2 regions of the Filomicrobium sp. genome follow, and region 2 is predicted to be linked to the other one. Evidence: riboswitches for the same ligand, from Rfam matches in the RefSeq annotation. Region 2 holds a riboswitch; the other holds the start of a gene.
The links. Region 2 has a riboswitch for cobalamin ahead of K5845_RS09130 (TonB-dependent receptor). Riboswitches for the same ligand answer to the same signal wherever they lie in the genome.

Region 1: it holds a riboswitch for cobalamin, as region 2 does, so the genes downstream of both, K5845_RS12995 (TonB-dependent receptor plug domain-containing protein) here and K5845_RS09130 (TonB-dependent receptor) in region 2, are expected to answer to the same signal.

What each region holds. Positions count from the first base shown of each region.
Region 1 covers NZ_JAILWT010000004.1:425,089-431,534, forward strand. Annotated here, with positions in the region: gene K5845_RS12985 (FecCD family ABC transporter permease) at 1-956, opposite strand, end outside; gene K5845_RS12990 (ABC transporter substrate-binding protein) at 953-1,855, opposite strand; gene K5845_RS12995 (TonB-dependent receptor plug domain-containing protein) at 1,872-3,644, opposite strand; cobalamin riboswitch at 4,054-4,278, opposite strand; gene K5845_RS13000 (methyl-accepting chemotaxis protein) at 4,456-6,144, opposite strand; gene K5845_RS13005 (hypothetical protein) at 6,156-6,446, opposite strand, start outside.
Region 2 covers NZ_JAILWT010000003.1:374,152-380,597, forward strand. Annotated here, with positions in the region: gene K5845_RS09125 (PepSY domain-containing protein) at 1-188, opposite strand, end outside; gene K5845_RS09130 (TonB-dependent receptor) at 190-2,454, opposite strand; cobalamin riboswitch at 2,696-2,919, opposite strand; gene cobF (precorrin-6A synthase (deacetylating)) at 3,000-3,767, opposite strand; gene K5845_RS09140 (energy-coupling factor ABC transporter permease) at 3,828-4,505, opposite strand; gene cobA (uroporphyrinogen-III C-methyltransferase) at 4,626-5,384, opposite strand; gene K5845_RS09150 (cobyrinic acid a,c-diamide synthase CobB) at 5,381-6,446, opposite strand, start outside.

The sequences.
Region 1 (6,446 bases), on a different contig from region 2:
GCGCCGACAAGTGCGGTCAATACGCCAAGCTTGAGATCGCTATCAGGAGCTATGAGGCGGACGGCGATGTCTGCGGTGAGCAGCAAGGCCGCGCCAGACAACGCGCTAGTCAAGAGCAAACGGCTTGGCCGGGAACCGACCAACGGCCGCATGAGATGGGGGACCACAAGGCCAACAAAACCGATCGCGCCGGAAACAGAAGTGGCAGCGCCCACGCTAATAGCCGTACCGAACACCACCAACGCTTGAACGCGATCAAGACGTATCCCGAGACTTTTCGCTGTCGCTTCGCCAAGGGTCAGAGCATCGAGGGACCGACCTAGGATGGCGATCATGCCCCAGCCGACAAGCATGAACGGTCCGGCAAGCCACACGTGGCTCATCGAGCGATCCGCCAGGGAGCCAAGCATCCAATATACAATCTCAAGTGCCGCGAACGGATTCGGTGACAAATTGAGTGCGAGCGCCGTCATCGCACCAGCAAAACTTGTGACCGCTACACCTGCGAGGATTAAGCTTGCGGCGTCGCTCCTTCCTCCTGCCAACAAGCGCACAACCAAGACGGCCACGATGGCGGCTGATAGCGCAAGCACCGGCAAAGAGAGCGGCAGAACAATTACAAGACCGGTGTAGATCGCCAAGACGGCACCGAGGGAGGCGGACGCACTGATACCTAACAGACCCGGCTCTGCGAGCGGGTTCCGCAGATAGCCCTGAAGCGCGGCTCCCGTCAGCCCCAGACTCGCACCAACCATCACCCCCAATATGGCGCGTGGGAGGCGAATCTCGCGCATGACAAGTGTCACTGCGTCGGTAGAGCTTCCCGAAACCAGCGCTACGAGGCTATCGGTAAAGCCAATGGCGGCTGGGCCGGTCAACAACGATACTCCGAACAGGAGGATTACGAGTGCAGAGAGTATCGCGATGAGGGCTGGGTAGGGCATCGGCACGGTCATTGCCTCGTCGCACTCCGATCATGAATCGTGGTGACGGCGGCACGGGCAGCGGAAAGATCACGGATCAGATCAATCAAATGCGGTGTGGCGCAGATCCATCTGTTGGTGGCGGACATCGCTTTGGCCGAGGTCGCTTCGAGAGCACGCAGAGCCGGGTGGGCAAATACCTGCTGCGCGAGAGCTGGCGCTCCTTCCCAAGTGGTATCGGTCACGACCAAATCAGGTGCAGCCATGACGAGCTTCTCCAAGGGCAACTTAGCGGTGCCGCTTAAGCCGAATTGGACGGCTATGTTATCCAGGCCCGCGGCTTTCAGGACCTCATTGGCTAGCGTACCCACGCCAGATGTATAGCTATTGGCGTGGAACAGCGCCGCCGTTCGGCGGGGTCCCGGACGCTTTCGAAGCTGGGCGAGATCGGCATCAAACCGGGCGAGCAACTCGCGCGCTCGTTCGGGACGATGCAAAGCATCGCCCATTCGTTTGATATTGGCACGCATGTCGGAAAACGAATTTTCGAAGGGAAACTCGACAACTGGGAAACCCAGCCGCTCCAGCATCGCCACTGTGGTTCGTGTCGTCATGGCACCAACGAGTATGAGATCGGGCCGCATCAAGAAGACTTCTTCAGCCAGGCCATGGTTAGGCTTGTAGGCGCGCGCCTGCTTGGCCATCATCGACATGCTGGGATCGGAGGCCAAATTCGATACTGAGTAGAGCTGTCCCGGCGCCGCGATCATCATCGCGAGCTGGTCTGTACAGAGGTTCATGGAAATGACCCGACGAGGTGCAGTCGGGTCACGGTTATCGCTCTCAGCGGACGCTATTCCCGGGAGCGGGAAGGAAAGAGCTAGCAGCACACCGAGCGCCGCGTACCATGCGCTTAGCTGACGCAAGCGCATGGTTGCCCCCAAGCGTTCAGTCCGGCCAAAGGTCCATGCGCAAGCCGCCATAAATCGCCAGATCGGATGTGCCGTAGCCATAGGCGGTCTGATAGTCCTCGTCGAGCAGGTTTTCGCCGCGGATGTACGCTTCCATGCCAGGCCGGAATTCGTAAGACACCTTTGCATTCAGCAGCAGGTAATCATCGAGTGGCACGATGCCCAATCCGAAGATCTCATCCACGTTCTCCGTCACGTATTTCGCTGTGACATTGAGCTTAAGCTTATCCAGCGGCTGCGCATCGATGCCGAATGCAAAATTGTGACGTGGCACACGCGGTAGCGGAAGTCCATTCTCCCGCTCCGTCTCCGTAAACGTATAGGCCGCACTGATGGCCACGCGATCTGTCAGGAAGGCGCTCGCCGCAATCTCCACGCCGTTGCGATAAGTAACGCCCGGCACGTTCATATATCCGGTCGTATAAGCAATCAGGTTCTCGGTATCGAGTTCAAAATAGGTCACGCCCAGAGTGGCACGGCCATCGAAAAAGCCCTGCTCGATGCCCGCATCCCAGCTCACGCTTTCTTCCGGGTTTAGATCGGGATTAGCGCCAAATGGACCGTAGAGTTCATTAAGGCTGGGCGTGCGGAAGCCCGTTGAGTGGCTGGCACGAATTTTGGTGTCGGTCTCTGTGAAGAGATAAGCGGCCGTGAGCCGATGTGTATTGAAGTTGCCGAATTCGCTATGGTCATCAATGCGGCCGCCAAACGTGAGCGTCAAGTTGTCGATGGGTTCGACCATCAGCTGGGCGAAGGTGCCGAAGATGTTGGCCTCGTCGCGCTTTCCAGGAGCGTTAAAAGACTCCGCTCCGGTTTCCTCCCAGTCGGCGCCAGCAAGAAGCGAAAGAGACTCGTTAAAGCTGATGACGCCGTTGTACTCGGCCTTAACGCGATCACCATTGTACCAAGTCACCGGGGCAAACACCGAGCTGCTCACATCATCGCGTTCGATCTTCATACCTTGCAGCGCGAAGGTATTTTTGAAGCGTCCTTCGAACAGCTCGATGTTGGTGCCGACCCGACCGGCGAACTGAGACGTCTTACCTTCCTCGATGGGGCTGTCGACCGGACCAGAGGCATCGTATTCGCCTTCTGCGTTAAAGGCGCGCGTTGCGAAGAAGACTGTGATGCCGTCAGCGACTTTCATTTCACCGCGGCCGGAAAATGTCAGATTATTGTAGCCGTCGTCCTCCGGCGCATTGTCCGCTGCGGAAAAGCCCTCGGTATCAATTCCCAAAAGGCTGAACGAGATATCTCCGCGATCTGTCGCATAGCCCGCGGTGGTCGCGCCGCGCCAAGTGTTGTAGGCGCCGTATTCAGCCGCAACCGATTGAGAATACCCCAGCTTCGTCGCGCGCCGCGTATCTATGGACACGACACCAGCTACGGCATCGCCACCGTAAAGCGTGCTTTGCGAACCTTTCAGGATTTCAATGCGTGCAAAATCGTCCACCAGAAGGTGCTCGAATCTTGCTGACGTCTGCGGTGCGGAGGGGTCGCTAATATCCATGCCGTCGATCAGAATTTTTACATAGTTCTGATTGGCGCCGCGCATCGTTATACCGGTGGTGGATCCCGCCGGACCATTGCGGGTGAAATTCACGCCGGGAACCGTCTCCAGGTAGTCCTGCAGAAACGGTCGCGACTGCTTTTCAAGATCCTCCTGCGTGATAAGAGAAACCGACGAACCAACAGCGGCTGCATCAGTCGGTGTACGGTTCGCCGAAAAAATGACGATTCCGGGCAGCATGATTTCGCCTTCTTGGGCGAGAGCCGCTTCACTGGCTAACGCTGGCAAAACGACTATCGCCGTAAGCGCCAACCAACTAGAACACTTGAGCGTATTGGCGCTTGTTGTTCCGCCTTTAAAACTCTTTCTCATCAACATCGTGACCACTCCGTTTCCCGCATTGGATCGGTGCGAAAAGCGGCAGAGCCAAATCAATGAAATCGCGATCGAAAGTGGACTACGTCATCGGTATCCGGCTCTCGGCCGGCAACAAATATCTCGTCGTGCGTCGGTGCAATCAAAGCTCACGCCGCATTGTCGAGATTCACGCTAGTCGGACTTGCTCCGCAGAACCATTGCTCAACCCGTGCTTCTCTTCACATGGGTCGCCACAACGGACATCCGCTCCCAAGCGCGCCCCGCGCGAGGAATGGGCGACACGCCACTGGCAGGTCTCCTGGCTTGCAGCTCAGACGCATCAGGTCCTTCCTTCCCAGTTCTCCAAACACAGTGGAGAGCCCAGTGGATTGAGGATGACGCTCGCCGCTTACAGTTGCGGGGGCAGCCGCGGCTTATCGCAAATGTTTGCGAGACCGCGTTCCCTTTTCATTCAGTGGGCTTCGGCCCGCTGAACACCAATAGCGCAGGCAACAAATCAGTTGGCTGTAGGAGAGTCAATCTGCGCGAGGCCGCAACATGTGGAGTCTCGCTTCGAGACTGGCGGAAAGGGCACACGTCTGGCGTGTGGCTGGAATGTTCCCCAACGAAAAGAGGACCCGGGCCTATGGCCGGGTCCTCCCGATAGCTTCTGCCTTTTATCTCTTCGAGGGAGCTACGCTGCCGAACGGACCGTATCGAGGAAACTCGAGACTTCCGTCTTCAGATGCACCGCCTGGCGCGACAGTTCGGTCGACGAACTCAAGACCTGCGATGCAGCTGACGAAGAATCATTGGCAGCCTGATTGACACCGATAATGCTGGAGGAAACTTCTCGCGTTCCTTCCGCAGCCTGCATGACGTTGCGGGAGATTTCCGACGTCGCTGCAGCCTGCTCCTCGACCGCAGCAGCAATCGACGCCGCGATTTCGCTCAATTCGCCAATCGCATTTGTCGAGGCACTGATGGCCACCGTGGAGCCCTCCGTTGCCGTTTGGATGTTTTGGATCTGCGTGGAGATATCCGAAGTTGCCTTCGCGGTCTGTTCGGCGAGAGCCTTCACTTCCTGAGCGACGACGGCGAAGCCCTTGCCGGCCTCTCCCGCACGTGCTGCTTCGATCGTGGCGTTGAGTGCGAGCAGGTTCGTCTGCTGCGCAATTTCCTGGATCAGTGTCACGACGGAACCGATTTCATGGGCCGCTTGCGACAATGTCGTAATGCGTTCCACTGTATTGTCGATCTCCTTGGCAGCGTGGCTTGCCTTGCGAGACGACGCATCAGCCTGACGACCGATTTCCTGGACAGCGCCTGCCATCTCTTCCGTGACGCTAGCGACACTTCTGACGTTTACCGAGGCCTGCTCAGAGGCTGCGGCAACGGACGACGATTGAGCGCTTGTCTCTTCCGCAGCCGCCGCCATCGTACTTGCCGCCGATTGCAACTGAGAGGATGCACTGGCGACGAACTCGATGATGGAACCAACCTTGGTTTCAAACTCATCGGCAAGATGCATCATCGCCTTACGGTTCTCGACCTGCAGCTTCTCGCGCTCCGCAGCGGCTTCACGCTCATGTTCCTGAGACCGGATGATGCCGTCCTTAAAGACCTTGAGCGAGGCAGCCATGCGGCCGATTTCGTCGCGATCCGTTATACCCTTCGGCTCAGCAGTCATATCATGCTTTGCCAAACGTTCGGTCACGCTCGCTAGAGCTTTCAAACGCCTGGAGACGCCCAAGTAAACGAGTACGCCGGAGAGAATGGTGCCTAACAAAATGACTGACGCTGCTACAGCGACCGCCAAGTTCAGGCGTTCTGCTGCGGTCGCAGCCCCCTTCGATGCGCCTCTTAGCATCACGGAGAGCGCCATTTCAGCTTCGTTCAAGGCAGACGAAATCTCATCCAAGCTAGCCATCGTGTGGGCCTGAAGTTCGATGGTATGCGCCATATCAACAGTCATTGGATCTCGCATGGCTTCGATCTGCGGATTCGCCGCATCCGTTACCCACGTGCTCCACGCATCGCCAAACCTGTCCAAGGACGCACCAACACCCGCAAAGAACGTCGATGTCAAACGGCGAACACTTTCAAGATCCGCAGAAACTCTTTTGACGTCCTGCTCGAAGTTTTTCACCTTTTCGCGGTTCCCCGTAATGAGGAAGTGACGCAGCTCCGCTATCAGCCTGTTAGAGCGATCTCGCAGGTCCGTCATTTTAGACTGTGCCGCGATCACGTCGAACGTTACTTGCGACGCGCTATCGACATCGTCGGTCTGAACCTTCACGACCGCAAACGACCCGAGAGCTACGAGCGATAGCGCCGCGAAAGCGCCAATCATTTTGTTTGTTACTGAGATATTGTTGAGCATGGCATTGCCTATCAGAACGCTGGGGTACGGCGCCGTGAAAGCTCCGTCAGATTGATTTCCACGGTGATCGCGCCAAACGCGTCACCACTGTCTTTGTCGGCAAGCGTCATGCTGACCTGAGATGTCCAGATCTTCAGACCGTCGTCGAACTCCGGCTTGTCAATAAAGATTTCTGTCGGCCCAATGGCGAAGGTTTTTTGAAACTTCGCCTCATCGCCCTGCCAGTAGTCGGTCGTAATGGAGCTTTGGCCTACATTGAGTCCATTCACATCCATTATGAAGATCTCTTTATAAAGACCAAC
Region 2 (6,446 bases):
GGAAAGGGCACGTAGAGCATCACGAGGCCCGACAAGAACCACATGACGCAGAGCACGCAGGTCGCCACACCTAGCCAACGATGAAAGAGGTACAGCCAGCGCTTGGCGGTCTTCACCGTCCGCCGCGCGACACCATTGGGCGCGCGCGACGGAGTGGTGAAGGCGCGGGGTCCTTCAAGCCGGATCATGTCAGTACTTGATCCGGTAGCTCAATTCAGCCGAGCGCGGGGGTGCAAGTTGCCACTCGGTTGTGCTCCCGCCCGTCGTATAGACCTCGTCGAAGACGTTGAAGACGCGCAGGGAAACTGCGCTCTTTTCGGTCACGTGATAGTCGAGCCCCAGGTTAACGACCGTGAAGTCGGGGCGCTCCACGAGGTTGGCATCGTCACTGTAGATGGAGCCAACCCACTGTGCGCCGATGCGGGCTTCCCAATCGGGAAGAAATGCCCAAGTCAGCCAGCTATTGATGACCTGCTCCGGCACGTTCCTCGGGCGCTTGCCGGCGTAGTTGATTCCGCCTGAGCCGATGTACTCATCATAGCGCGCCTCGAGCAATGCGACGTTGCCCTCATATCGGAGCGTGTCGGTGAGCTGCAGGGCAAGCGAAGCCTCAACGCCACGCGAAGATTGCCGACCAACCTGCTGGACGATGTCCGGATTGTCAGGGTCGCGCGAGAGAAGGTTCTTCTTCTCGATGTCGTAGCCTGCCAGGGTCCATTCGCCTCGTCCGTTCCAGAACGATTGTTTTACGCCGATTTCAATCTGACGCCCCGTTGCAAGATCGTACTCAGCGTTTGATTTGCTGAGCGTGATCAGTCCTCCAATGGGATCGACGCCCGTCGCATACTGCCCGTAAAACGCAAGCCCCGGCAGCGGGCTGTAAACCGCGCCCGCCCGCCATGTGACGTTTGAAAACTCCTTCGTGAAGCGTTCTCCGGTTATGAGATCGTGCCGCTCCATCGTCGGCCGGTCGAGGCGGATGCCAGCCACGAGCGAAAGTTGGTTGGACAGCTTCAGCCGATCCTCGGCGAAGAGCGCATACTGCGAGGTCTCGGTATCGAACTTCGGACGTGTACCGTCCGTGTTTATGAACCAGCCCGGATGCGGGTTGAACGGATCGACATCGGATGCGCCGCTGTATGGAGAATTGTTCGTGTGGCGGAAGTCGATGCGGTTGACGTCAAAGCCGACCACCATCTCGTTCTTGACGCCGCCCGGAAGAGCAGTGCGGACCGTGGCATCCAACCGATTTCCGATCTGCTCCTGATCATGAAAGATCTCGATATAGGAGGACCGATCTATACGGCCCGCGTTGTACGCATAGGACTCGACGTTGCGCCAGTGACGGTTGCTGGTCAGACGGTAGGCGGTGTTGCTCAGTTCAATCCAATCTGCCGGTTTCCACTCCGTCTTGAACTGGGTCCAGTTATCCCGGTAGTGAACGTCGCTGTCGCGGGCGTTGTAACTCTTGAAGCGAATGCTGTCCGGCACCGTGCCGTTGATGAGCGGCGTGCCCCAATAGCGCAGAGGGGACTGATCGCCGTAGTCGTGTGAAACGGTGAAGGACAAGTCGCTCGTCGGGCGCCACCGCAGAGCTCCAGATACCGCGATTGAGCTGAAGTCTCCCTCGTCATCGAGCCAGCCGTCAGACTTGATGCCGCTGGCATCGAAGCGATAGGCGAGACTGTCACTGATCGGGCCGCCAGAACCAATGCCGAAGCGTTTCGTGGCATCGGTGCCGATCGCGATCTCGGCTTCATGCGTAAAATAGTCGGTCGGCTTTTTCGGCACGACGTTGACGACGCCGCCGATTGCGCCTTCTCCATAAAGAACGGAGGCCGGACCACGGAGCACTTCAATGCGTTCGGCCGACCACGTGTCGAAGGGAAACGAAACGGTGCCCGAGCCCACATAAAGACGCGTGCCATCGTAAAGCTGCATCACCGAACCATGGCCGACGAAACCACGAGCCGTGAGACTGCTGCCGCCGTTGCCGGGAGCTGCGGCAGATGTAAAGCCGGTGGCGTTCTGGGTGACTGCTTCTGTGACAGACTGCTGTCCACGCTCGCGAATGGATTGCGCGGGAATGATCTCCACGCTCGCTGGCGTCTCCAGCGGCGTCAGCCCAAGCCGACTGCCTGTTGCAGCGGGTGCATCGAGGTTCAAGCCAGGTTTCGTTTCTCCCTGCCCCGTGCTGGCGGATGCCGTTTCGGCGAGAGTTGTCGGGATCGGTTGCGACACCGCTGTTGCCCCGGCCTGAGGCTTTTTCGGCTTTGGTTTCGCCGAAGAGGTTTGCTGCGTCGTCACTTCGATGGTGGGGAGTTCCACCGCCTCATTGGCTGCTGGCGCAGTTTGCGACATGGCTTTGCCAGCGAAGGCGGGGGCGACGACGGCAAGTGCTAATAGGCTCAAACGCGAAGCGTGTAGTGAAGGTATTCCAAGGACATTCGACATGATGATCCCGTCACAGACTATGGACGGGAGAAACGGCGGACACTTCCTAGCCCACGCAGAGCAGCCACGCTGGCCGCGGCAACAGGTTGCAACGACACAGGCGCGCGCGTGTTGAACTGCGCGGTTCTTTTAAGTCTGTCAGTGAGTTTTCAAGACCCTAGGCATGCCTGACGCTGCTCCCAATCGGTTGCACATCAGTCGCCACTCGGGTGGTCCGTTCATCCGCGCGGCCCGCACGGTGAAAGGGCGACTCGCAACGGCAGGTCTCCTGGCTCGCGGCTCGAACATCTCTCTCCGACCTTCCCGGGCTTCAACGCGAAGCGCCAGTGGCATGTTTGGAGGAGACTTGCCGCTTACAGTTGCGGGCGCAGCCACGGCGTTGATACGCTAAGGTACCTCACCGTGTTCCCTCTTCGTCATCTACATGCTCGCGCACGTAGCGAAACCGTTACGCCTCTTAAAACGCGTTAGATTGAAACGGATGTCAACGCTAAATCTGCGGTACACAGAGGCTATGAACAGAGGGGGACAGGAATGCAACGCTCCTACGCGCTTTCCCCATCACCTTCAGGCTCACGGCTCAGCAGATAGATGTCCATGATCCAGCCATGATGCGCCCGTGCGGCAGCACGCGTCTCAACGATTTCATCCATCATCTCGCGTAAGGCGCCGCTCAAGAGAATTTCTTCCCGCATGCCAACGTATGCGCCCCACCAGATCATCACCCCATCTGACGGGATATGCTGAAAGCTGCACTCCCCATCCAGCATGACCAGCAAACGATCCGCGCCATCCGGCCAGCCCTCTTCGCGCAAGCGCCGTCCCGTTGTGATCAGGACGGGCGTGCCAATGGTGTTGAGTGGAATTTTATGTGCGGCTGTCAGACCCTGCATCGAGGTGATGCCTGGAATAACGGATATCTCCGGCGCAGGTTTGAGGCGCGCGGCTATGCGCATCGTACTATCGTAAAGTGAAGGATCACCCCAGACGAGCAACGCGACACGCGCCTGATCCGGCAGGCCATCCATTGCTTCTGCCCATACCGATGCAATCGCATCATGCCAGTCGTCCACGCCTTGGCGATAATTGGGATTATCGGCGTCACGTTTCGGGAGTTCGAATTCCACGATCTGGGTTGCGGGGTTGCTGATGACCTCTTCGCATATCGTGCGTCTCAACTCCGCCAAGTCGGCTTTGTTCTTTCCCTTTCGTGGGATCAAAATCAGATCGGCGCTATTGAGCGCGCGCACAGCCTGCAACGTCAGATGTTCCGGATTTCCGGTTCCAATCCCAACGAGAAGCAATTCGGTCATAGTTTGCCTTTGGGGCCGCACGTAACGATGCCCGTGCGGCCCATATAAAGGTTTTCAATCTCAGGCCGCATGATGAAGGCGCGGCGCGACAAGGCCGGAATCCCTGAAGCCATGCAATGTCTTGGCGATGGCAAGAACGGCCAGGTCCGCCAACGGCTCAACCACGATGACCAGAAGATAAGCACCGCCAAACATCGCGATCGCGTTGAGATTGTCGGCAGCAAATCCATGTCCGTAGAGCGCCCAGAAGCCAACCCAAAGCACAACACCGCTCTGGTAGGCCGTTGAGAGCGCGAGTGTCTGACGGTATGTGAGATCAACATAGGGAGTCTTTGCTGGAATGATGCGTTCGGCCAATGCTGCTACGGCAAAGAGAGGAACCAGAAGCGTGGTCACGTTCATCCCGTACTGTGGCAAATCGAACGGTGCGAAAAGCAGTCCCTGGATCAACAGGCCAAGTGCCAATCCAATGGCAGCGGGCGCGGCTCCGAATATCAGAAAGAGCGTCGAGCCGAGAATGAAATGAACCTCGGAAACCCCAACCGGGTAATGTGGAAACACTTCAAAAAACGAGAAAACCAGCGCGGTAGCCGCGGCACTGCGCACGGCAAGCGAGGCCAATCCTTTGGTGCGCAGCGTATCGACCGCCAATTTTAGGGTGTAGGCGCCCGCGCCTGCGGCGGTGGCGTAGCTGAGCGCGATTTTCGCGCCGGTTACGATACCAGGTTCGATGTGCATGTCAGGTCTCCTAGCCGTCCTGGACGGCGATCGGTCGATCAAGGTCAAGTTGGATGCATTTCGCGTCAGCCGGCAGAGGCCTTCTGACCGTGTTGCGTGGCGTGGAAAAGATTTGCGTTGTCAGTCTGTGGCTATCTCCTCCGCTTTGGCTGTGGATAGTTCGGGGGCAAGAGCGCCGAACAGGATCAAGGCCGGCGCTGATGACTGATCTTCAGAGGAAAGCTCTTGGGCTAACTCCACGACGGTGCTGCGGTAGAGCCGCTGGTCAGGACTAGAGATTGCTTCGGCGAGAAGGGCAGGCGTGCTTGCGGGCAGACCTGCTGCAATCAACCGCTCGGCCAGAATTTTGAATGTCCGCCGTCCCATGTAGACCACTGTCGTGGCTTCTGCGTCGGCCAGCGCTGCCATGTTCAAATCCTCAGGCAACGCGCCGGTGACATCGTGCCCCGTCACGAATTGCACGCGGCGCGCGACCAATCTCCGCGTGAGCGGAATACCTGCGGAGGCAGCTGCGGCCGAAGCTGCCGTCACGCCTGGGATCACTTCGTATTCGATCCCTTCGGCGGCGAGCGCTGTTATCTCTTCTTCGAGGCGGCCGAAGATGCCCGCATCTCCGGACTTAAGCCGCACGACCCGTACACCCGTCCGTGCATAGTCGACTAACAAACGACTGACGTGATGCTGCTTGGGCGACGTGCGCCCCGCGCGTTTTCCGACACCAACCAGATCGGCGCCATCGCGAACATGCGTCAGGATCGGACCCGAACAGAAGTCGTCGAAAAGCACGGCGTCAGCACGCCGCAGCCGATCGACCGCTTTTAGCGTCAGCAGCTCAGGATCGCCTGGGCCCGCGGATACGAAAGAGACGAAACCGCTCATGCCGCTGCCTCCGCGATAAGATGAAAGAAGCTCCCGGTTACATGCCCGCGGCGGGAGCCCGTCTCGGGAACACGCGTGCCTTCTGCGTCGACGACGTCGGCAAGCGGCTCATCGGGTTGTGTGAGAATGGTGGAATAGTGGAACTCGTGCCCACGAAGCCGCGCCCCGGGCTGCCGTCCGGGAATGGGTGCCGTCAAAGTCGCGAGCCGGTATCCGAGGTGCATGCGGCGTTTTTCGTAGGAGGTGACAAGGCCAAGTAAGCCAGTCATCTCGTGCCGTTGCCCGTCGGCGTCGATGAGAGCCTCGCCCAACGCCATGTAGCCTCCGCACTCGCCGTGAACCGGACGCGTTGCGGCGAAGTTTTTCAAAGCGTCACGGAATTTGCTTGCCTGCGCGATGCACCCGGCATGAAGTTCCGGGTATCCGCCGGGGAGCCAGCAACAGTCGGCGTCGGGATCGGGTGTCTCATCCGCCAGAGGGGAAAACGGAATGATTTCCGCTCCGGCCTTCCGCCAGGCTTCGAGGAGGTGCGGATAGACAAAGGAAAACGCGGCGTCACGCGCTAGCGCAATACGTTGGCCGGGAGGAGAGGTACCGTTGGTGGTTTGACCGCTCTGAGGCGTGGTCACGCCCGCGGTTGCAACTAGTGCGTCGATATCCAGATGCTTCTCAATGAAGTCGGCCATTTCCGCCAAGATGGATGGAAGCGTGCTTTGTTCTTCGGCTTGCACAAGGCCCAGGTGCCGCTCGGGAACCGCGATTTCTTTCTGGCGCGGCAATGCACCAAGTACCGTGATGCCAACGTCCTTCATCCCTGCTCGGACCAAAGCCTCGTGGCGTGCGCTCGCCACACGATTCAGCACGACACCTGCGAGCTTTACATTGGCGCGCATGGTCGCGAAGCCGAGCGCCACTGCGGCTGCCGATTGCGCGTGCCCGGAGACATCGAGGACCAGAACCACTGGCCAGTCCATCATGGCCGCGAGGTCAGCACTTGCACCAGTGCCGGATGCGCCTGTGCGCGCGACACCATCGAAGAGGCCCATCGAGCCTTCCGCGAGG